Regions from separate parts of the Paraglaciecola sp. IT1134 genome, predicted to be linked through region 2. Evidence: predicted binding sites of a transcription regulator. Region 2 holds the regulator's gene; the other holds the start of a gene.

Region 1 (11,183 bases), 2.6 Mb from region 2:
CAACGCGTGTAAAATATTGTCAGTGAGCTAAAACATATTTAGCTTACGTTGCATAAAAGCCGGGACAAGTAGTTCCGGCTTTTTCATTTTTAATCTCAATGTTTAGGTTAAAAATCGCTAAAATCAACCCCAGGCAAACATTCAAGACCTGGCTTGGCAAAAACATAGCCTTGCATTAGGTCAACCCCTGATTCAAACAGCCAGTTTGCTTCCTCGAGCGTTTCTACTCCCTCGGCAAGGGCGGTAATATTCAGATCGCGAAACATATTTAGACAGTTGATGACAATCGATTGCCTGATTTTATCCAAGCTGATATTGCGGATCAGGTTCATATCCAATTTAATAATATTAGTTTGAAAATCAGCCAACAAGCCTAACCCTGAATGCCCTGCACCAAAGTCATCAATTGCAGTAAGAAACCCCAGTGATTTATAACATTCGACAATGCGCTTAACGTGCTGCTTGTCGATAATTTTTTCTACTTCGGTAAATTCAAACAGGATTTTATTGGTAGCAAAGTTGTATTTTTTCGCCGCCTCCAACGTGGTGCGAATACAACGTTCCGGTGTATAAACCGCATTAGGCAGAAAATTAATACTTAATATTGTATCTAACTGTAAGTCAGCCGCTAAGGCTATAGCTTTTACTCGGCACTGCTGATCGAATAAATACAGGTTGTTTTGGTCAACCCTGGAAATCACCGAAAAGGCCGACTCGTTATTTAGCCCCCGTACCAAGGCTTCATAACCGAACACCTCACGACTTCTGATGTTCACCAAAGGCTGAAAGGCCATAGTAAAATCGAAGCCCAACTCTTTTTGCTCCATACACTGGCTACACGACAATCTATCGGCTACTCCTGTTTTTTCGTTCATACCACGTCCTGATGACATTCTTGTGTGTTTAGGCTAGCGTTTCCAAGGTGTATGGACAAGCCTTTATCATCAGGAGATACGCCCAAAGCAGAATTTTTCCGCACAGCACTTATGCAAACTTCTCTTAATCAACAAGTACTATAGTTAGCCATCAAGCAAATAAAGTGAATAGTGTCTTCCGGGGTTTTACTATTCATGCTTCGCAAATGGCATGAGAGCAATAAAATGAGTACTGCAAAAAAATTCGATATTGTAGTGTACGGCGCCACGGGTTTTACCGGGCGTTTAGTGGCCGAATATTTAGTTAACCACTATGCGGGTGATACCAGTTTTAGTTGGGCCATGGCCGGGCGCAGCGCAGATAAACTGGCTCGGGTGCGTGACGAAATTGGCGCTCCTGCAGCTACACCGCTGGTTGTGGCCGACACCAGTGACGCAGGCTCTATGCAAGCTATGGTAGATGCCACTAAACTGGTGCTTACCACAGTCGGGCCCTATCAGTTATACGGTTCAGAACTGGTCGCCATGTGTGCCGCGTCAGGAGTCGATTACGTGGATTTATGTGGCGAACCGGTATGGATGCGCCAGATGATCGATGCCAACGAAGCCGCAGCTAAAAAAAGTGGCGCGCGCGTCGTGTTTTCTTGTGGCTTCGATTCTATCCCCTTCGATTTAGGGGTGTATCACTTGCAACAACTGGCTAAGGAGCAACTGGGGGCTGTATTTACCCGAGTCAAAGGGCGAGTCCGCAGGATGCAAGGCACCTTTTCCGGCGGCACGGCTGCCAGTCTAAAAGCAACCCTGGCCGCTGCCAAACAAGACCCGTCTTTGATGCAGTTACTGCTTAATCCCTTTTCGTTAACCCCTGGTTTTACCGGCCCTGCCCAGCCGTTTGGGAACAAACCCTACTTTGAAGAAGAACTCAATACCTGGGTAGCCCCCTTTGTGATGGCGGCAATCAACACCCGCAACGTTCATCGCAGCAATGCTCTGCTGGGCTATCAATACGGTGAGGATTTTGTATATGACGAAATGCTGATGACCGGCCCCGGTGACAAAGGCGAAAAGATCGCCAATGCCGTGGCTAATGATAAAGGCATGATGAAAGAAGGCGGGCCACAACCCGGGGAAGGCCCAAGCCAGGCAGAGCGGGAAGCAGGTTTTTACGATATTTTATTTGTGGGCATCAATACAGCTGGGCAAAGCCTTAAGGTCAGTGTTGCTGGGGAACTTGACCCGGGTTATGGCTCGACCTCGCGCATGATTGTCCAAAGTGCATTATGTCTGCTTATGGATGCTACAGACACCCCAGGTGGTATTTGGACCACAGCGCCAGCCATGGGTGATAAACTCATCACCCGTTTAAGCCAATACGCCGGGCTGACTTTCAAACAAGAATAATTCCCAAATAGACAGATACAACAAAGCCCAGCACGGCGCCTGGGCTTTTTTTATGATACGCAGCGTTGCTTTTAGCGCACGTGAACTGCTGGATCAGGGCTAATATTCCCACCAGGATTGTTGCCACCATTCTAAAAATTCGTCGAAATCAATAGAACCATCATTATTTTTATCGATAAGCCCAAACCCTTCTTGAACGTGACTGGCTTTGGTCTTAGGCGATAAGATGGTCAACAATTCGATAAATTCGGCAATGCCTATTTGACCATTACTGTCGGTATCGAAATAATCAAATTCTTTACGAATTTCAGCAACCTTTTCTGCTGCTAACTGAGCTTGTTCTGACATGCTTAATTCACATTAGTTAACTTGCAGAGAGTTTAACGTTTATTACAACTATGTGTCTACGTTAGTCTACCAATCACTGTTACAAAGCCTGAGTTAGCCGTTGCTCTTCCCCGCTGCGGTGCGCTGGGCCCGCCGCGTAGCAGCCTTTTGTTGGCGGCGTAATTTAATTGCCTTAGCGGCTTCCTCCCCTACGTGTTCTTCATTGCGCCCTCGAGCAAGATTAACTTGCTTTTCACGCTCTTTGAAACGTTTAATTTGTTCCTCTGAATGCTTGCCGTGACACTTGGGGCAGCTCACTCCTGACTCAAACACAGGGCTGAGTTTATCTTGTTCGGTGATCGGCAAGCGACAGGCATAACATTGATCATATTCGCTTTTTTGCAGATCGTGGTCGACCGCCACTCGGTTATCAAACACAAAACAGTCCCCTTGCCACAGAGTATTATCTTTGGGGACTTCTTCTAAATACTTAAGAATGCCACCTTCCAAATGGTACACCTCATCGAAACCCTGCTCCTTTAAATAGGCAGTAGATTTTTCGCAGCGTATACCGCCTGTGCAAAACATCGCCACTTTTTTGTTTACCTTGGGATCCAGGTTGTCTTTTACGTACTGGGGAAACTCACGAAAGGAATCCGTCTTAGGATTAATCGCGTTTTGAAAGCTACCGATCTCGATTTCATATTCATTACGGGTATCGATAACCGTCACATCAGGATCCGAAATTAGAGCGTTCCATTGGGCAGGTTTAACATAGGTGCCCACCGTACGACGCGGATCAATTCCCTCCACTCCCATGGTGACGATTTCTTTTTTGAGTTTTACTTTAGTACGGTGAAATGGCTGGGTTTCATCCACAGATTCTTTATGGGAAATAGGCGAAATGCGGGGATCCTGATTTAGCCATGTTAACAACGCATCTATGCTTTCACGGGTACCAGACACCGTGCCATTAATACCTTCTTCAGCCAGCAACAGGGTGCCTTTTATGCCAGTGTCTTGCATAAAGCTTAGCAATGGCTGACGCATCTCCTGAAAATTTTCAAGGGTGGTGAATTTATATAAAGCACATACTACATACTGTGTGTTAGAGGTTGAAACATTTGTCATAAAGTACAGCCTATGCGAGCCGGATCGTAAATCCAGAGCAGTTAATGGGATTGGGTAAAAAAGCGGCGAGAATATAACAAACTGACCGCGAATTTTAAAGCCAAAACAAAATACTTGTGCAAGCTAAATAGCCATACTTTAGGTGAACCTTATGCCTAGATACCGATAAATCGTGATTTAACGTCATTAGATGGCAGCATACAGGTGGCTTGCCTGCCAAACAGCCGGTAGCGATTACGGGCAAATACTTTATAGATTGCGTCTCTGATAAAGGCAGGCACCAGCCGAAAACCATTTAACAAATACCATTGACCGGTTAAATCTTTGCTTATCTCTAAAGCAGCAGTGGAAAAAACCAAACATTGACCGTTTTTAATCAATACAAACGTATCTACATCAACAGTCTCAATCTTGTACTGACTCAACAGCTGCCGGGCAAACTCACACTGCATAGGGGTAAAGGCAAACAGGCCCTTGGGATCCCGCTTGATAATAAAATTAACGGCGCCGTTACAGAAGTTACATAGGCCATCAAATATTATTATATGTCGATTATCCAGCACGGTTCAGTCTTTTTTCTCAATGGTGATGGTTAGGGATTTTGTGGCACCAGCAAACCATTTTTGCACATAGATAGAGCCCATGATGGGTGCCTTGCCCTCTTCTGGAATTTCTTTGTAACGTACGCTGTTTTTGGTTTCTTTTTCCAATGCAAAATGCACGATCACTGCCGACATAACTGCTCCTTATTAACGGTTTCACACTTTGGCCGTTTCAGAATTATGGGTGCTTAAGCACCCTGCTTATTGTGTTTCTTTTTTGGGCTCGGGATTATCGGTTATCGAATAAATAACCGAACTGATTTTCCAGCCTTGCATGGTGTTGATCAGGTGCCAGCTTTCATCACCCCAGTTTGATTTGTAGTTGTCTTTATGAAAGCTATATTTAAAATACACCGAGGCTACATCGCCGTCGGTATGAATCTTGATATCCCAGAATTTCTCTTCTATCTGTTGTGGTGTACTGACCACCCAGCCAATAAAACTCAAGTGATTCCCCAGTTGCTCACCGTTATTAGTCGGTAAATTCCCTGTTCGTTTTAACCCGGTAATTCCAATCCAGGGCACGGATTTGTGGTAAAAAAGATCGACAAATTTTTGCTCGTCTTTTTCAACCAATGCCAATCTGAAATTCTCAACCACCTGCATGAACTCGTCATAGTGTTTAGTATTCTCAGCTCGGACAAAATGCGCAGTGCTAAAAACCAACAACATAGTGATATAGCTCAGGATTTTTTTCAATTAGTTGTCCCTATGTCGAACTAATATTAGGGGTGATACGTTTACATTTGAATGCATCAATTACCACAACTATATCGCAGAGCTTGTTTTATGGGTTCTGATGTTGCCCCAAAACGCATTATTTTCAGACATAAAAAAGCCGCAGACATGAAAAATCATGAGCGGCCCAAAGGGACATACGACAGTTCACTAGGCTGTCTTTACATTAGTCGCCCCCAGTACTGAAAAAGTTTAGTTAGGCTAAAACTTTATATTTTTCATCTTCTGAAATAATTATCTTTAAACGAGGTACACCGCACGATGCAAGCCGGTGGCCGGGTCAATAATATTATTTGCAGCAAAAGTTGCATGTACTCTTAATCAACATGCCTTTAAGCTGGAGGCTGGGCACCACCTAAAAAGAGTATTTATGGCTAATAATAGTTTTCGACTGATAACCCGTAGTGATTTTGATGGCCTGGTTTGCGCCGCCTTACTCAAAGACATGAATATGATCGATGACATCAAATTTGTTCATCCCAAAGACATGCAAGATGGCAAAATTGAGATCACCGACAAAGATATCCTCACCAACCTGCCTTATGTGGCTGGTTGCCATTTATGTTTTGATCATCACCATAGCGAAGTGTTGCGCAACGACAGTCACGACAACCATATTATCGATCCTAAGGCTCCTTCGGCGGCCAGGGTGGTGTTTGAACATTTTGGTGGCACACAACAGTTCCCCAAGATCTCTGCCGAATTAATGGCGGCTGTGGACAAAGGCGATTCGGCTAATTTTAATCAGCAGGAAATTTTAAATCCCCACGGTTGGGATCTAATGAATTTTTTAATGGATGCTCGCACCGGTTTAGGCCGTTTCCGTGAATTTAGCATTTCTAATTATGACCTGATGATGAAGCTCATCGATTGCTGTTTGGATCTTAGCGTAGAGGAAATCATTCAGCTTCCCGATGTACAGGAGAGGATAAAAATCTATCGTGAACATAGCCAGTTGGCAGTGGATCAAGTGCAACGCTGTGCAAAAATTGAAGACAACTTGGTGGTCCTGGACCTTACCCAGGAAGAAACCATTTATGCCGCCAACCGCTTTCTGATTTATGCGTTGTTCCCCCAATGTAATATATCCCTGCATAAGATGTGGGGCTTTCAAAAACAAAATATCGTATTTGCAATCGGCAAATCTATTTTGAATAAGACCTCAGGTTCGAATATCGGCCAAATGTGTTTGCAATATAATGGTGGGGGCCACGAAAATGCAGGCACTTGCCAAATTGACGCAGACCAGGCAGACGCTGTATTGCAACAACTTATTAGCCAAATCAACCAGGACGGTTAATTTGCCCTAATGTAGCGGATTGTCCAATGGCAATCCGTATATTTTTTTCTATTCTGTTTACATTAGGCCGCATTTTGCATGTCCAGACCGATTTGCTGTAGTAAATCGTATAGGCCAGTTTCATCCACTTCAATTTCCTGCTCCAGTTCAACATCATTTTTATGCCGTTGCTGGGTATGAATATCACAGTTTGCCAATACATCTTCATCGATCACACAGACATCATTGTGTAAAGACAGGGGCTGGGGATGCATCGCCAACCACAGGTGGGCACTTTTAATGCCATCATTGTGCATGATCGCTGAGGCAGTATCGGCGTATTGCCAATCCTGAATACGGGCACTGAGGGGCACTTTAGGATATAAAGATAGGCCAGCAATATCATCTGTAGGCGGGCTATCGTCTTGCCGGGCATTGTTTGGTCGTGCGACGCTGGGCCTTTCCAGGTAATTTTGCTGTAACATGCTCAGCAGCAGCGCAAACTTGGCCCCCTGAGAAGATGCACGGTTGAGTGACCCACAAAATTCCAGGTCGAGTTGACTACTCACAGGAGAGGTGTGGGTACTATGGCTAGTATTTTGTCCGTCGAGCAACAGGTGATCCGTTAATGACTGGCTAAGTTATTAAGGTTATCGCGTAATTCGACCCAAGCTTTAATGGGAAATGAATTAGTGTCAGTGGGTGGCGCTCAAGTAGTTAGCGTCCCCGGGTGAGACTTAATTAGTCAGCGTCCACCGAGTGACGCTCAGGCACCAACAAGGCCGGATCAAGTCTCTGCTTCTCCCAGTTCATGCGCCAATCCAAATGGGCGCCAGTCACGCGGCCTGTGGCTCCAATTTCAGCTACCAGTTGGCCTTGCGTGACAATATCGCCGGTTTTAACGTGGCCCTTGCTCAGATGCAAAAAAGTAGAAGACACACCAAAACCGTGGTCGATGATCATAGTGCCTCCGGAATAATACATATCAGGCACAAACAAACTGATCACACCGCTGGCGGGGGCGTATACAGGGGTGCCTGTTGAGGCGGCTATATCCACACCATAATGCGGGCGCTTGGGTTGACCGTTTAACACCCGCTGGCTACCATACACACCACTGATGGGGCCGGTTGCTGGCCATATAAAATCTTCGCTAAAATCCGTACGCTCATCACGTAAACTGCGTGCTTGGGCTACCTGAACATTGTCACTGCGAATGCGTTCCAATACTTCTTTGGGAGGCGACACCATGTTTTGGGGCAAACCTTCAATACGCTGAATATCGTATTTACGAGGACTGAGTTCAATATTTTGGGTGTGATTTACGCCTTGTTCATCAAGCCACCTGAGCCGATGACTCAGTTTCGCATCGCGACCAAAACCAAAGACAAACAACCCGTCAGGTGCTACTTTTAAACTCTGGCCATCGAGCCATAACTGACTGCCCGTGGGGGCAACACCGCGGATCAGGCTGCCCTGGGTCAGTTGCCCACGCAAAACCAACTCATCGCTGGTGTGTTGGGCCAGGGCCAGGTCCGTACCCGACAGCAACAACCATACACTCAATAGCGCCAACCAGCCATTACGCATTGGCTATCGCCCCTTTGCCAACACCCTCAAATGCCAGCACCCTAAACTCACTTTCAGGTACCAGACGTTTTTGTTCGTCGGCTACAAACTGGGCTAAACATTCGACTGTGGTATCCGTATCCACCAGTTCCGCTTCCGCTTTAGGGATCGCCAATTCAAACCAGCCCTGGGACGATCCGTAGGCAAACAAATAATGTTCAGCGAAATCTACTTCCTGCACGTTAAAATTAACCTGCTCTTGGCTGACCACGTCTTCAGTTGACCCAATATAGATATCGGACCATCTGTCCGCCCAATAGTGTTGCCATTCGTTACTTTCGTGCTGATTTTCAATAATGGTAATTTTTGAGCGATGACCATGGGCAATCCGCTGGCAATTACCATCGTGTTTTTTCAAACCATGAGTATAGTGATAATAAGGCGTGTCGATTACTTCAGCGCGCAGCGTTAGCTCAAGTCCTATGACATTCTCCGGCAGGTGGGTGGCAATCACCTGTTTCAAATATTGACTAACCGACGACATGGTCACATGTTTGGCATACACAAAAGCGTATGCTTCAGACGGACAATCTAGGTGAATAGAACGGCCGTTTGGCCGCATAAAATCGACACTTACTCGCTCGTTTTTCTGATCATGTACAAGTTGGCTGTATGGATGTTCAACAGGTACTAACAATTTGTGATCTACGTATTGATCGATCAAATACTTCAGTTGTTTTTTAACCTTGGAAAAATCCAGCACCATGCTTTCTTCATTTAAGTCACCGTCCAAAATGACATCGACTATCCAACTTTCGCCCACCATGCCTCGCTTGGGGCATAAATAGGAGAAATCCATTACGGTTAAATCGTTAACAAATAATTGCATAAAACTAATTAGCTACCTTGGTTGTCATCACTGCCCTGGGGAGTCTGTCAAAACCCCAGGATTGGCGCTCAGTGCGCCTCTGATTAGTATATCTTGGACCTAACGTTTAATCATGTATTAATACCAATCGACATAACCGTAATCCCGGTGAAAAGCACTTAGCCAACTTCCTGATATGGATTGCTATTTTTGGGACTTTAACAGCTGATCTTTAAGGTTTGGCGGAATTCCTCGGATCATCAGGGTATCAGAACCTGCATCATAACTGATCCTGTCACCGAGCAACTTTCGCTCAAAACTGAGGGATACGCCGCCCCCCTGGCCGCTGAATTTAGCCAAGGTTTTAAGGGCGCTGCGATCCGCCTGAAACTGATCTTCAATAGGCTGTTCGCTGCTTTTAACAAATTGATAAAAATCACGACTTTCGTCTTCTTTGGGCAACTTATCAGCTAACTCTTTAAGTTGAATGTCTTCACCCTGATCGAGCTTTTCTTTGTAATATTGGGATACTATCTTGCGCGACTCGTTTTTTTCATTAGGATCGAGCTGTTCCGAAGCTAAAAACTCGTCGACTGAACTGAGCAGCTGTTTATTCTGTTGTTTCACATCCACCAGCTCTTCACAGCCCAAAAAGTGCATAAAAAAGTCTGACACTTTGCGCCCCATACGGCCTTTGATAAAACTGATGTATCTTTGCTGCTCGGGACTCACTGCAAGCTGGGTGAGATCGATTCTGACTGCCAACTGCATCCTGGCCAAATCCAGATGATCACTGCTGGTTAACTCCAGCTCTCGATTAATTTCTACGTGCTGCTTGGTATTGATGATGGCGATCATCAAATAATCTGTGGCCAGAAACTGGTAGTGACTGAAAATCACAAAACCGGTTTCTATGCTGCCCATCTCCAATAGCGATTTTTTTAGCATCTGGCAGCTGTCGATACTGAACTGCACGAAGGTTTCTGGATCCCCCAGCATTTCTTTTAGTCGGGTTTTAAAGTGAGCAGGGGCCACACCTGACGGCTCATCGTCTTGTGCAACGGCAGCCTGTTCATCCTCAACAAATCCTCCCACCCCTTTACCGGGTTTGGTATTAAAGGCATGGTTAATTTGCTGGGCCAAATCTTCAATGGCCGGAGTCACGTCAAAACAGGTTTGACGGGGGATCAGCTGTAACTCTTGTTGGTTGTTAATCGCCAGTTGATGCACCACAAAATGATGAATTAATGCACTCACATTGCCTCCTTAAAAATAACTTACTTGGGGTTTTACCTCACTTAATAAGATAAAACGTCTGTTCACTACACCGACTGTCATTGATTTACTGCTTTTTAACCGAGGAGTTTTCGCTATACTCGCAATTTATCCAGACCATTGTTACTATCTCGCCACGACTGCTACGAGAAAAACCATGCCTCAAAACTCAAAATATTCCGATACACAGTTTGAAACCGTCATGCATGACATCATTGTCGCGCTGGAAAAAAACCAGGCCAGCCGCGATTTATCCCTTATGGCCCTAGGCAATGTCATAACCAATATTTTTATGCAGCAAGTCAACGCCAATCAGCGCAGTGAAATGGCCGACAAGTTTACACAAGTGCTGCTTAAAAGTATCAATGCTAAATAGAATTATTCATGATATTAACTGAAACACCCAGGCGCAAATTAGTTACTCAGCTGGTTAATTGGGGCCATTGGTTTGCCCTGATCAATATGTTGCTAGCCATTGCTATCGCCACCATATACATATTTAACTCACCGGCACCGGAAACCCTGCTGGGTGTGACTTATCTATTTACTAACTGGATTAGCCATATTGGCTTTTTGACCTTCTTTGGTTTTATTATTTTTATCTTGCCTTTGTGTTATCTGGTACCCAGTGCCAGAACGGTCAAAGGTGTGAGCGCGTTATTGGCCGCCATAGCCCTGGCGTGTTTGGCTCTAGATGCGCTGTTGTACAATAAATACGGTGTGCATCTAAGTCTGGGCTCCGCTCACCTGATCCGCAATGAAGCCAACAACGCCATATCCGGTTTCGGCTGGCAGAAATGGGGCTTTTTTCTACTGGTGTTTGTATTCTGGTTATCCACCCAACTGATCATTGCTAACGCCATTTGGAAACGTATTGGCCGCTTACAAAAGTATAAACTGGCCTTGCCCATCAGCAGTTTCTTTATTGTATGTTTTGTTAGTAGCCATGCCCTACATATCTGGGCGGATGCTAACCTTTACCATCCCATAGTGCAGCAGGATGACTTGTTTCCCTTGTCATACCCGGCAACGGCTAAAACTCTGATGTCACGCTACAATTTGCTGGACCGGGAGAACTACGAACAGCGTAAAGAACTGCAGTTTAACGAAAACATGGG
Region 2 (11,183 bases):
CCTCTAAACTCTTTATGGCCGTCGCCCAAGTATTGGCTTATGTGTATCAGGTAAAGGCTTATAAAAAAGGTAAGGGTAAACGGCCTGTTCCATTGAGTAAAAACCTGCCCATCCCACCAGAGTTTAGACGTTAGGCATATCCTTCACCCTCGAAACTGCCTGTTTGTCGGCTACATTCATTCGCCCCTATCGCCAACCGCGTTGTGCCAACCCCTATCGTCACCGTGCTGCGGTAACCGACGTTGTCGCCGCCGTGCAATTCCCATTATTTTGGGTAGATAAACCTTTGGTGCTCGACAGTTGCGAGTTGGCTTATATATTGCTGAGTGTAAGTATGTTTATTTACCGTCAAAAATTCGCACTATGCAATTAACCGCTTATTTTAATCGTTTTGACAAACGGCATTTTCAATCGGCTTTAACGGGTCTGGGTGCGCCGCTGGTATTGTTAGCGATCATGGGTATGGTTATCCTGCCTATGCCTGCTTTTTTACTAGATGTGTTATTCAGCTTCAATATCGCCCTGTCTCTGGTCGTTATTCTTGTGTCGGTGTTTACCAAGAAACCGGTTGATTTCGGTATTTTCCCCCTGGTGCTTTTGATCGCTACCGTTTTACGCTTAGCGTTGAATGTGGCCTCAACCCGGATCGTCTTGCTTGAAGGGCATGAAGGTGGGGATGCTGCGGGTAAAGTGATCCAAGCTTTTGGTGAAGTCGTGATAGGCGGCAATTATGCTGTAGGTATAGTGGTATTTGCCATCTTGCTGATCATCAATTTCAAGGTTGTGACCGCTGGTGCCGGGCGAATTTCAGAAGTTAGTGCCCGTTTTACCCTGGATGCCATGCCCGGCAAACAAATGGCCATAGATGCAGATCTCAATGCCGGTTTTATCGATCAGGACGAGGCGCGTAAACGCCGCTTTGAAGTGACTTCAGAGGCGGATTTTTATGGCTCTATGGACGGGGCATCCAAGTTTGTTAAAGGTGATGCGGTCGCGGGTCTGTTTATTATGTTGATCAACATAGTAGGCGGGCTGTTTATCGGCATTATTCAACACGATTTGGCTTTTGGTCAGGCGATAGAAATCTATACGTTATTAACCATCGGAGACGGTTTGGTAGCGCAAATTCCGTCTTTATTACTGTCCGTGGCGACCGCAATCATAGTTACACGGGAAAATGATTCCCAGGAGATGGGCCAAGAGCTGACCCGTCAGTTGGGTAATCGTCGGGCTTTGTATATCACCTGCGGGATCATGTTTATCATGGGTATCGTACCTGGCATGCCGCACATGGCCTTTCTAGGTTTTAGTGCTGTGGTTGGAGGTTATGCTTATTATCAAAAATGGCTTGAAGAAAAGCGTGCCGCCGAACCGGAAGTGGTTACGCAACTGCCGGATCGCGCCAATCAACAACCGGCAGAAATCAAGGAGCTGGGCTGGGATGACGTGCAACATGTGGACACCATAGGATTGGAAGTGGGTTACAGACTCATCCCCCTAGTCGATAAAAGCCAGGGTGGCGAGTTATTGACACGTATTAAAGGGGTGCGTAAAAAATTATCACAGGAACTTGGCTTTCTCATTCCCCCAGTACACATTCGCGACAATTTAGATCTCAGTCCCAACAATTATACTATTTCCATGTTGGGGGTGTCGGTTGGGGAGGCAGAAATTAGCCATGACGACGAACTGGCCATCAACCCGGGGCAGGTATTTGGCAAACTGGAGGGAACGGCAACCACCGATCCCGCTTTCGGCCTGGATGCTGTTTGGATCCGCCCTAACCAACGTGAGCACGCACAAACCTTAGGTTATACGGTGGTTGATGCGGCGACGGTGGTGGCCACCCATCTTAGCCAGTTATTGACCAATAACGCGTATCAATTACTGGGGCATGAGGAAGTGCAGCAATTACTTGATTTGCTGGCTAAACAAAGCCCTAAATTGGTGGAAGGGTTGGTACCGGACATTTTGCCTTTGAGTACGGTCGTTAAAGTCTTGCAAACCCTTTTGTATGAAGGCGTGCCTATTCGTGATTTGCGCACCATAGTGCAGACCCTGTGTGAATATGGGCCCAAGAGCCAGGACCCAGACGTACTGGTGTCTGCCGTGCGAATTGCCCTCAAACGCCTGATCATCCAGGAAATCAATGGCGGCAAGTTAGAGTTACCAGTCATAACTTTGGCGCCAGAGTTGGAACAGATGTTGCACCAGTCATTACAAGCAGGTGGTGGTGATGGCGCAGGTATAGAGCCCGGGTTGGCAGAACGCTTGCAAAAATCTCTAAATGAAGCTTCGCAACAACAAGAGTTAGCTGGCGAACCAGCCGTGTTACTGACATCAGGCATGTTACGCCCAGTGTTATCCCGATTCTTGAAACATGCGGTTGTTGGATTACATGTGTTGTCGTACCAAGAGATACCGGATGACAAGCAAATTAAAATAGTCAGTGCTGTGGGTCAATAGACCGGCATTGAATAGAGCAGTAAGGGGTAATTTGTGAAAATTAGACGTTTTTATGGCAAAGATATGCGTGATGCATTGAAACAGGTCAAAGATGAGTTAGGTAACGATGCGGTTATCATGTCTAACAAAAAATTGGCGGATGGTGTTGAAATTGTTGCCGCTTATGAACAGGAACCTGCCGCGGCGAAAAATTTCGTCAATAAGCCAGCCACTTCGCCTGCCAGAAAGGCCGCGACGCCGACTTTAAGTGAAATTATCGGTGACAGTGGTCCCGATAGTCTGCGTGCGTTGCTGGAAAAACAGTCCCAAACCCAGAAGTCTGCTACTGCATCTGGCTATGAAAATAGCAAAGTTGTTACCCAAACGAAAAATTTAGGCCAGATTGCACCTCCCCAGCACGTCCCAAATCCTGGAACGCATGCAGGCACGGTGGACAAACAACAAAGTCATGTCTTGAACGAAATGCGCCAGGAGCTTTCGTCACTGCGCAATGTATTACAGTTTCAGGTGGCGGGCCTGATTGAGCAAAATAATGCCCGTAGTCATCCTCTGCACGGTTATCTAACCTCGCGCCTGGAGCAAATGGGGATCAGCAAAACTCTGGCCAATGAAGTGGTGTCATACACACCCGCTAAAGCTGACGAGCGCCAAGCCTGGCTGTTTTTATTGAAATTGCTGGCTAATAAAATTCAAACTCAAGAAGACAATATTCTCAACAAAGGTGGAATAGCGGTACTCATGGGGCCCACCGGCACAGGTAAAACGACCACTATAGCCAAACTAGCCGCCAAGGCTGCTCAAAAATACGGCCCGGATCAAGTCGCACTTATCACGATTGATAGTTACCGGATTGCGGCTTTTGAGCAAATATCTACCTATGCGCGTATTATCGGCTGCGGGGTAAAAAAAGCGCAAAACGCCGAAGAACTGTCTGATCTACTTTTTCAGTTCCGAAATAAACGCATCATACTAATTGATACAGCAGGTTTTGGCCAAAGGGATGTTAGACTGATACGGCAGTTAGAAACGTTAAAGCAAAGTGCATGTGCTAATATACAGAACTATTTAGTCATGCAGGCAAATAGCCAGTATCAAGTGATGCAACAAACCATTAATGCGTATAAGCAAGTTTCTTTGCAGGGATGTATTTTCACAAAATTAGATGAGTGTTACAGTCTTGGGGAAGCGATCAGTGCGGCTATAGAACACAAGCTTCCGGTGAGTTATGTTACCGATGGACAACGGGTACCTGAGGACTTAAAAGTGGCAGAAGCTAAATTTCTAATTACCAGTGCAGCCAGACTTTATAAACAACACGGATTAATTCATACTACTGGCCATTCAGTTAATAACGCAGTAGTGGCAGTATGATTGAGGATCAGGCGAGTAGCTTAAGACGAATGAATCAATCGCGATTGATAAAAGTGATAGCCGTGACGGGCGGCAAGGGTGGGGTGGGCAAAACCAATGTCACCCTAAACACAGCCATTGCCATGGCCCAGCAAGGGAAACGGGTGATGGTGCTTGATGCTGACCTCGGTTTGGCCAATGTGGATGTATTACTCGGTTTACGAGTGGTGAAAAATTTGTCACATGTATTATCTGGCGAGTGCACCTTGGATGAGGTGCTGGTAGAAGGTCCCTATGGCATTAAAATAGCGCCAGCCACATCTGGTAGTCAATCCATGACTGAGCTGACTCACACAGAACATGCTGGATTAATTCGTGCCTTTAGCGAATTACACACGCAAATAGACGTATTGATTGTGGATACGGCCGCGGGTATTTCCGATATGGTACTGAGCTTTTCCAGAGCGTCCCAGGATATAATGGTAGTGGTGTGCGACGAACCGACTTCCCTGACTGATGCCTATGCACTGATCAAAATATTAAATAAAGAGCACGGTGTCTTTCGTTTTAAGATAGTGGCTAATATGGTGCGCAACATGCGTGAGGGTCAGGAACTTTTTAGTAAGCTTAGTAAGGTCACCAATCGATTTCTGGATGTGGCACTGGAGCTGGTGGCCACAATACCTTTTGATGAAAACGTGCGAAAATCCGTACGCAAGCAAAAGGCCATAGTTGACTTGTATCCCACGTCCCCTGCAGCAATAGCCATTAGAAAATTGGCCCAGCAGGCTGCAAGTTGGCCGGTGCCCACTCAACCGGGCGGTCATTTGGAATTTTTTCTTGAGCAGTTGATTACTAAAAAAGCAGTAGGCGAAACCCGGTGAACAGCAAAACCTCGGCATATCAACAGTTAAACGATAAAAACGAACTCGTTGAACGCCATGCGTCGCTGGTCAAACGCATAGCGCATCATTTAATTGCACGTTTACCTGCCAGCGTCCTGGTTGATGATCTCATTCAGGCAGGAATGATAGGTTTACTGGAAGCGTCACGTAATTTCGACGGCACCAAAGGGGCCAGTTTTGAAACCTTTGCGGGCATTCGTATCCGGGGTTCTATGCTGGACGAAATCCGTAAGGGTGATTGGACACCGCGTTCGGTGCACAAAAATGGCCGCGCCATCACCGAGGCAATCAATCAGGTCGAACGACAAACCGGTCGAGATGCCCGGGACGTGGATATCGCACAAAAACTTGACGTCAGTCTCACCGCTTACCACCAAATGTTAGGGGAAGTTAACGCCGGAAAAATCATCGGAATCGAAGATATGGGCGTAAGTGAGGACGTGGTGAGCAATGAGCAAACCAAAGCGTCCGATACCCCCTTTGAAGTTCTGTTACAAGGCTCATTTCAAAAGGCGTTGGCTCATGCTATTACCACCCTTCCTGAGCGTGAAGCGATTGTCCTTTCGCTCTACTACGATGAAGAGTTAAACTTACGTGAAATTGGTGAAGTATTGGATGTCAGTGAGTCCAGAGTAAGCCAAATCCACAGTCAAGCCATGCTGAAGCTTAAAAGTCGAATGCAGACTTGGCGCACAAATGAATAAATAGCATAATAATAATTTGGGTTTCCCCTCACCGGAGATAGTTTTGGATAAAAATATGAAAATTTTGGTTGTTGATGATTTCTCGACCATGCGTCGAATCATCAAGAATCTATTAAAAGATCTTGGTTTTACTAATATTCAAGAAGCTGATGATGGCAGCACTGCATTGCCTATGTTGCAACAGGGCGATTTCGACTTTGTGGTCACCGACTGGAATATGCCCGGTATGCAAGGTATTGACTTACTGCGGGCTATTCGAGCCGACGAAAGGCTAAAACATACCCCCGTTTTGATGGTGACCGCCGAAGCAAAAAAAGAACAAATTATTGCCGCAGCTCAAGCTGGGGTAAATGGATATGTGATTAAACCTTTTACGGCAGCAACCCTGAAAGAAAAACTCACCAAAATATTCGAACGTTTAGGTTAATTCAGGCACATCCTGACAAGTAAGGAAGGCCCTATGACCTTTAGTTCTGCCCCGATGTCGTTAGAAGATGCGAAGACTCTGGTTACATTGCTGGAAAATGGCGATAACCAGGGTGCGCAAGCTCTTCTGGATACGGTAACCGAAAGTAATTCTGCCGAATTGTTTGCCGAAGTCGGTAAGTTAACTCGACAGTTACATGACTCGCTAAATAATTTTCAACTGGATGAGCGCATCGCCAATTTGGCCACGGAAGACATCCCTGACGCCAAAACCCGTTTGATGTATGTGATAGAAACCACCGAACAGGCCGCAAATCGGACCATGGATCTGGTGGACAGTTGTATGCCCATTGCGGAAAACCTGAGTACCGGCATAACCTCTATCTTGCCAGAATGGAAAAAGTTAATGAGTCGGCAATTGCAGTTGGGTGAATTTAACACCCTCTGTCATGACCTGAATGAGTTTCTGGAAGTCGGTGGTGCTGAATCCGCCAAACTAACAGAATTGTTGACCGAAGTATTAATGGCCCAAGGTTACCAGGACCTAACCGGCCAAGTTATTCGTCGGGTAATTGATTTAGTTAAGGAAGTTGAAGACAACCTGGTTCACATGTTGACCATGTTCGGTGGCGCGGCAATAAGCGAAAAGACTAAGACATCTGAAAAACAGGCCGATAGTGTAAAAGCGGAAGGCCCAATCATAGATGCTGCCAACCGTGAAGACGTCGCATCTGATCAGGATGATGTCGATGATTTGCTGTCAAGCTTAGGATTTTAGGGGCATTAAGATATGGCGTTTGATGTTGACGAGGAAATTCTCCAGGACTTTTTAGTTGAAGCCGGAGAAATTTTAGAACAATTACAAGAACAACTCGTCGAACTTGAGAATAATCCACAAGATGCTGACTTATTGAATGCAATCTTTCGTGGTTACCATACAGTCAAGGGCGGTGCTGGATTTTTGTCACTAACTGAGTTAGTCGACATTTGCCACGGCGCTGAGAATGTATTCGACGTGATGCGTAACGGGCAGCGGTCGCTTACCCCGGAGTTGATGGATGTGATCCTGCAAGCCACGGACGAAGTCGTTGAAATGTTTGAAAGTGTCAAAAATAAAACCCCCTTGATGGCTGCCGAACAAAGTTTACTGGATAAATTGCATCGACTGAGTAAACCTGAGTCACAAGATGAAGCTGTAGTAGCCCCGCCAGAAACTCAAAATGAGCAATCTGGGCCCGTTACCGTTGAATCCCAAAGCGGTGATTTCGATGAATCGGAATTTGAAGCCTTGTTAGACGAATTACATGGTAAGGGCGAGCCGATCGGCGTCAGCAAATCTGTTGCGACAGATAAAATTGCTGCTGACAGTGACGATATCAGTGACGACGATTTTGAGTCTTTACTGGATCAACTGCACGGTGAAGGACAATTTAGCGCACCCAACGCTCCCGAACCTTCCAAACCCACTCCTGCACCAGAAGCATCCTCGGCAGGCGCAAGTGGTGATGACATCAGTGACGACGAATTTGAAGCTTTGCTGGATCAACTGCATGGAAAAGGTCAGGGGCCAGCAGTTAAACAAAAATCCTCAACGCCTGTACCGGATAACAAAGCAGAGGATAAACCTGCGGTTGCCTCCCAGGCTCCTGTGGTCAAACCAACAGAGAACAAAACTGAAGCGGTTGCCCCTGTAGCCAAAAAAGAAGAGAAAAAACCCGCCGCTCCCCAACCCGAAACAACTGTGCGGGTGGATACCAAACGGCTTGATCAGATCATGAATATGGTCGGTGAACTGGTATTAGTGCGTAATCGCTTATTAAGTCTGGGCTTAACGTTAAAAGATGAAAGTATGTCCAAGGCAATCGCCAATTTGGATGTTGTAACCGGTGATTTGCAAGGCGCGGTAATGAAAACCCGCATGCAGCCAATTAAGAAGGTATTTGGCCGTTTCCCCAGAGTTGTGCGGGATCTAGCCCGTACCCTCAAAAAAGAAATTACTCTGGTGCTGGAAGGTGAAGATACCGATCTGGATAAAAATTTGGTTGAAGCCCTGGCTGATCCATTGGTGCATTTGGTGCGTAATTCAGTAGATCACGGCATTGAAATGCCTGAAGAGCGTCTCGCCGCAGGCAAACCAAGTTTGGGTACAGTGAAGTTAGCTGCATCTCAAGAGGGGGACCATATTCTCCTCAGGATAGTAGATGACGGCAAAGGCATGGATCCTCAAAAGCTTAAAGAGATAGCCATTTCCCGGGGAGTATTGGACGCAGACGCCGCGCAACGTATGACAGACGTAGAAGCATTTAACCTTATTTTCGCCCCTGGTTTTTCTACCAAGACAGAAATATCAGAGGTGTCTGGCCGTGGTGTGGGTATGGATGTGGTGAAAACCAAGATCAACCAACTCAACGGTACTGTGAATATAGATTCAGTGTTAGGCAAAGGTACCACCTTGGAAATCAAGGTACCCCTTACCCTGGCGATTTTACCGACTTTGATGATAGTGGTTGGCGATCAGACTTTCGCTTTACCTCTGGGATCGGTCAATGAAATAATCAACATGGATATGTCTAAAACCAATACTGTAGACGGTCAACTGACCAAAATAGTGCGCTCTAAAGCTATCCCACTGTTTTACCTACGGGACTGGTTACACCGCAAATCCGCGAAAAATTTACCTCTGGATCGCAGTAAAGGACATGTTGTGGTGGTACAGATTGGTACCCAACAGCTTGGGTTTGTGGTTGATGCCCTTATCGGACAGGAAGAGGTGGTCATTAAACCATTGGATGAATTACTTCAGGGTACTCCAGGCATGGCTGGTGCAACGATTACCAGCGACGGCGGGATCGCCCTGATTTTAGATGTTCCTGGACTTTTAAAGCATTACGCCAGTAAAAAAGCAGAAGCGTTAAAACAGTTAGCCCGATAATCACGAGGTTTCGACAAGAAGTACATGGCATATAAAGTTTTGGTAGTGGATGATTCAATTTTTTTTCGTCGCCGTGTTAAGCAAATTCTCGAACAAGACCCGGGTTTAACCGTTATCGGTGAGGCCAAAAATGGTGAAGAGGCAGTCGCTCAGGCGAAGTTATTAGAACCAGATGTTATCACTATGGATATTGAGATGCCGGTGATGGACGGGATCACCGCGGTGAAAAAAATCATGGCGTGGCGCTCAGTGCCGATCATGATGTTTTCGTCGCTAACCAGCGAAGGTGCCCAAGCTACACTGGATGCGCTGGATGCCGGAGCGCTGGATTTTTTGCCCAAACGATTTGAAGATATTGCATCTAACCGCCAAGAAGCGGTGCAATTGTTGCAATCTAGGGTCAAGGGCCTGTGTAAAAAACGCTACGGTTATCGGCCATTGGCAAGCCGTAGTGAACCCAAAGCTATATTATTTAATAAACCCTCTAGTCCGTTAACAAAATCTTTACGGGACAACGGTGAACAGGTACCGCCTCAGCTTTATGCATCAAACGGTAGTAGAGTGCCGTCAGGCAAACGCTACCAGTGTTTGGCTATAGGTACGTCAACCGGCGGCCCGGTGGCCTTACAAAAAATATTAACGCAATTACCTGTGGATTTCCCTTACCCGATTTTTGTAGTGCAACATATGCCGGGATCATTTACTCGGGCATTTGCTGAACGTTTAAATGTAGCGTCAAAAATAACCGTGAAAGAAGCCCAGCATAACGAAGCGATCAAAAACGGTGTCGCTTACCTTGCTCCAGGGGGACGGCAGATGTCGGTTGAAGGGCGGCCTCAAGGGGCAATATTTCGTATCTATGACGAGCCACATGCTAGTGGCGTCATGTACAAGCCCAGTGTGGATCTGACATTTAAATCTTTGGCCAAAGTTTACGCCGGGGATGTACTCGGCCTTATCCTGACAGGTATGGGGGCAGACGGTAAAGCCGGAAGCGAGACCTTAAAAAATAAAGGCGCCAAAATTTGGGCGCAGGATGAACAAAGTTCAGTGGTGTATGGCATGCCTCAAGCGGTTATGTCTGCCGGGATTGCCGAGCGAGAATTTTCCATAGAGGCATTTTTTGGCGGTATTCAAAAGGAAATGGTACCCCAATAATGGCTGTTACCATGCATCAGGCTAAAGTCTGGGTGTATTGTATGGGTGAAAATCATTTAATTGGCAACTCGCAACCTGGGTGCGGATAGCGGACTAATACAAGGTAACAAACGTGAAAGTGTGGACAGTGGCAAACCAAAAAGGTGGGGTGGGGAAAACCACGACAACTGTCTCTCTTGGTGGGCTATTAGCCCAGCGTGATGCCAAAGTTTTGTTAGTTGACACCGACCCCCACGCGTCTCTAAGTTACTATTTTGGCATTGATTCGGAAGAGGTGTCTCAGGGGCTTTATGATGTTTTTACCTCCCCCCAGCCTCTGACGAAAGAGACATTATTAGCTTGCTTGTGCCCGACTAAACTCGATTCATTATTTGTATTACCCGCCAGCATGGCGTTATCAACCCTGGACCGAAAACTCGGTAACCAAAATGGCATGGGTTTGATTTTAAAACGAGCACTGGCATTACTCGAAGATGACTTCGAGTATGTGCTCATCGACTGTCCGCCAGTATTGGGGGTGCTTATGGTTAATGCTTTAGCTGCAGCCACTCGCGTGGTGATCCCGGTGCAGACGGAATTTTTGGCACTTAAAGGTCTGGATAGAATGTTGCACTCTTTGGCCATAATGGAAAAGTCTCTTGACAAACATTTCGCTTATACAATTGTACCCACTATGTTTGACAAACGAGTTAGAGCAGCGACTGACGCTTATCGTACTTTACGGGAAAGTCATGGTGACAAGGTGTGGCAAGGTTTAATCCCTATAGATACTAAATTCAGAGATGCCAGCTCAGCCCAGACCGCACCATCAGTATATGCGCCAAAAGCCCGGGGCGTGTATGCCTATACGAGTTTATTACGTCATTTACGCATATTGGAGGCAACGTCATGAGTCAGAGTAAGTTTGCCAGAGAAAACGTAATGGAAGATTATCTGTCGGCTTTACTTACCGAGGAACTACCGTCATCTGCACCGGCATTACCTTTGGCTAATGTCAGCCAGTTACTGAGTTCGGCGCTATTAGCGCCCCGGGACGATGTTATCGATCAACCGATCCCCGTGCACGATGCGCCAGAAATTACAGTTATTGCGCAGCCTGCCGACAAAGAAGAAGAAGCTGTAGCCCAGACCGATGAGCAACTAAGCGGCATTTATGACTGCCAATTTCAGGCATTGATTTTTGAAGTAGCTGGTTTAACGCTGGCTTTGCCGCTAACAGAATTAGGTGGTATTCATCAATTG

Evidence for each region. Region 2 encodes FliA, which starts transcription of late flagellar genes. Its sites were predicted from a motif close to CTAAAGNTNNNNNNNNNNNNGCCGATA; they were not measured.
Region 1: AC3RV5_RS04780 (VC2046/SO_2500 family protein) is a predicted target of FliA. The motif match lies at 7,005-7,031, and genes of this name have one in related genera.

Annotation. Positions count from the first base shown of each region.
Region 1 covers NZ_CM176486.1:1,109,180-1,120,362, reverse strand. The annotation lists gene pyk (pyruvate kinase) at 1-31, shown strand, start outside; gene AC3RV5_RS04820 (EAL domain-containing protein) at 108-875, opposite strand; gene AC3RV5_RS04815 (saccharopine dehydrogenase family protein) at 1,101-2,276, shown strand; gene AC3RV5_RS04810 (EF-hand domain-containing protein) at 2,376-2,624, opposite strand; gene trhO (oxygen-dependent tRNA uridine(34) hydroxylase TrhO) at 2,718-3,734, opposite strand; gene AC3RV5_RS04800 (thiol-disulfide oxidoreductase DCC family protein) at 3,890-4,297, opposite strand; gene AC3RV5_RS04795 (hypothetical protein) at 4,301-4,471, opposite strand; gene AC3RV5_RS04790 (hypothetical protein) at 4,538-5,035, opposite strand; gene AC3RV5_RS04785 (exopolyphosphatase) at 5,445-6,374, shown strand; gene AC3RV5_RS04780 (VC2046/SO_2500 family protein) at 6,437-6,967, opposite strand; gene AC3RV5_RS04775 (M23 family metallopeptidase) at 7,095-7,943, opposite strand; gene AC3RV5_RS04770 (6-carboxytetrahydropterin synthase) at 7,936-8,811, opposite strand; gene yejK (nucleoid-associated protein YejK) at 8,995-10,047, opposite strand; gene AC3RV5_RS04760 (YejL family protein) at 10,223-10,441, shown strand; gene AC3RV5_RS04755 (DUF3413 domain-containing protein) at 10,450-11,183, shown strand, end outside.
Region 2 covers NZ_CM176486.1:3,661,994-3,673,176, reverse strand. The annotation lists gene flhB (flagellar biosynthesis protein FlhB) at 1-134, shown strand, start outside; gene flhA (flagellar biosynthesis protein FlhA) at 364-2,466, shown strand; gene flhF (flagellar biosynthesis GTPase FlhF) at 2,500-3,837, shown strand; gene AC3RV5_RS16025 (MinD/ParA family ATP-binding protein) at 3,834-4,700, shown strand; gene AC3RV5_RS16020 (RNA polymerase sigma factor FliA) at 4,697-5,425, shown strand; gene cheY (chemotaxis response regulator CheY) at 5,469-5,852, shown strand; gene AC3RV5_RS16010 (protein phosphatase CheZ) at 5,886-6,629, shown strand; gene AC3RV5_RS16005 (chemotaxis protein CheA) at 6,642-8,783, shown strand; gene AC3RV5_RS16000 (protein-glutamate methylesterase/protein-glutamine glutaminase) at 8,808-9,941, shown strand; gene AC3RV5_RS15995 (ParA family protein) at 10,054-10,833, shown strand; gene AC3RV5_RS15990 (chemotaxis protein CheW) at 10,830-11,183, shown strand, end outside.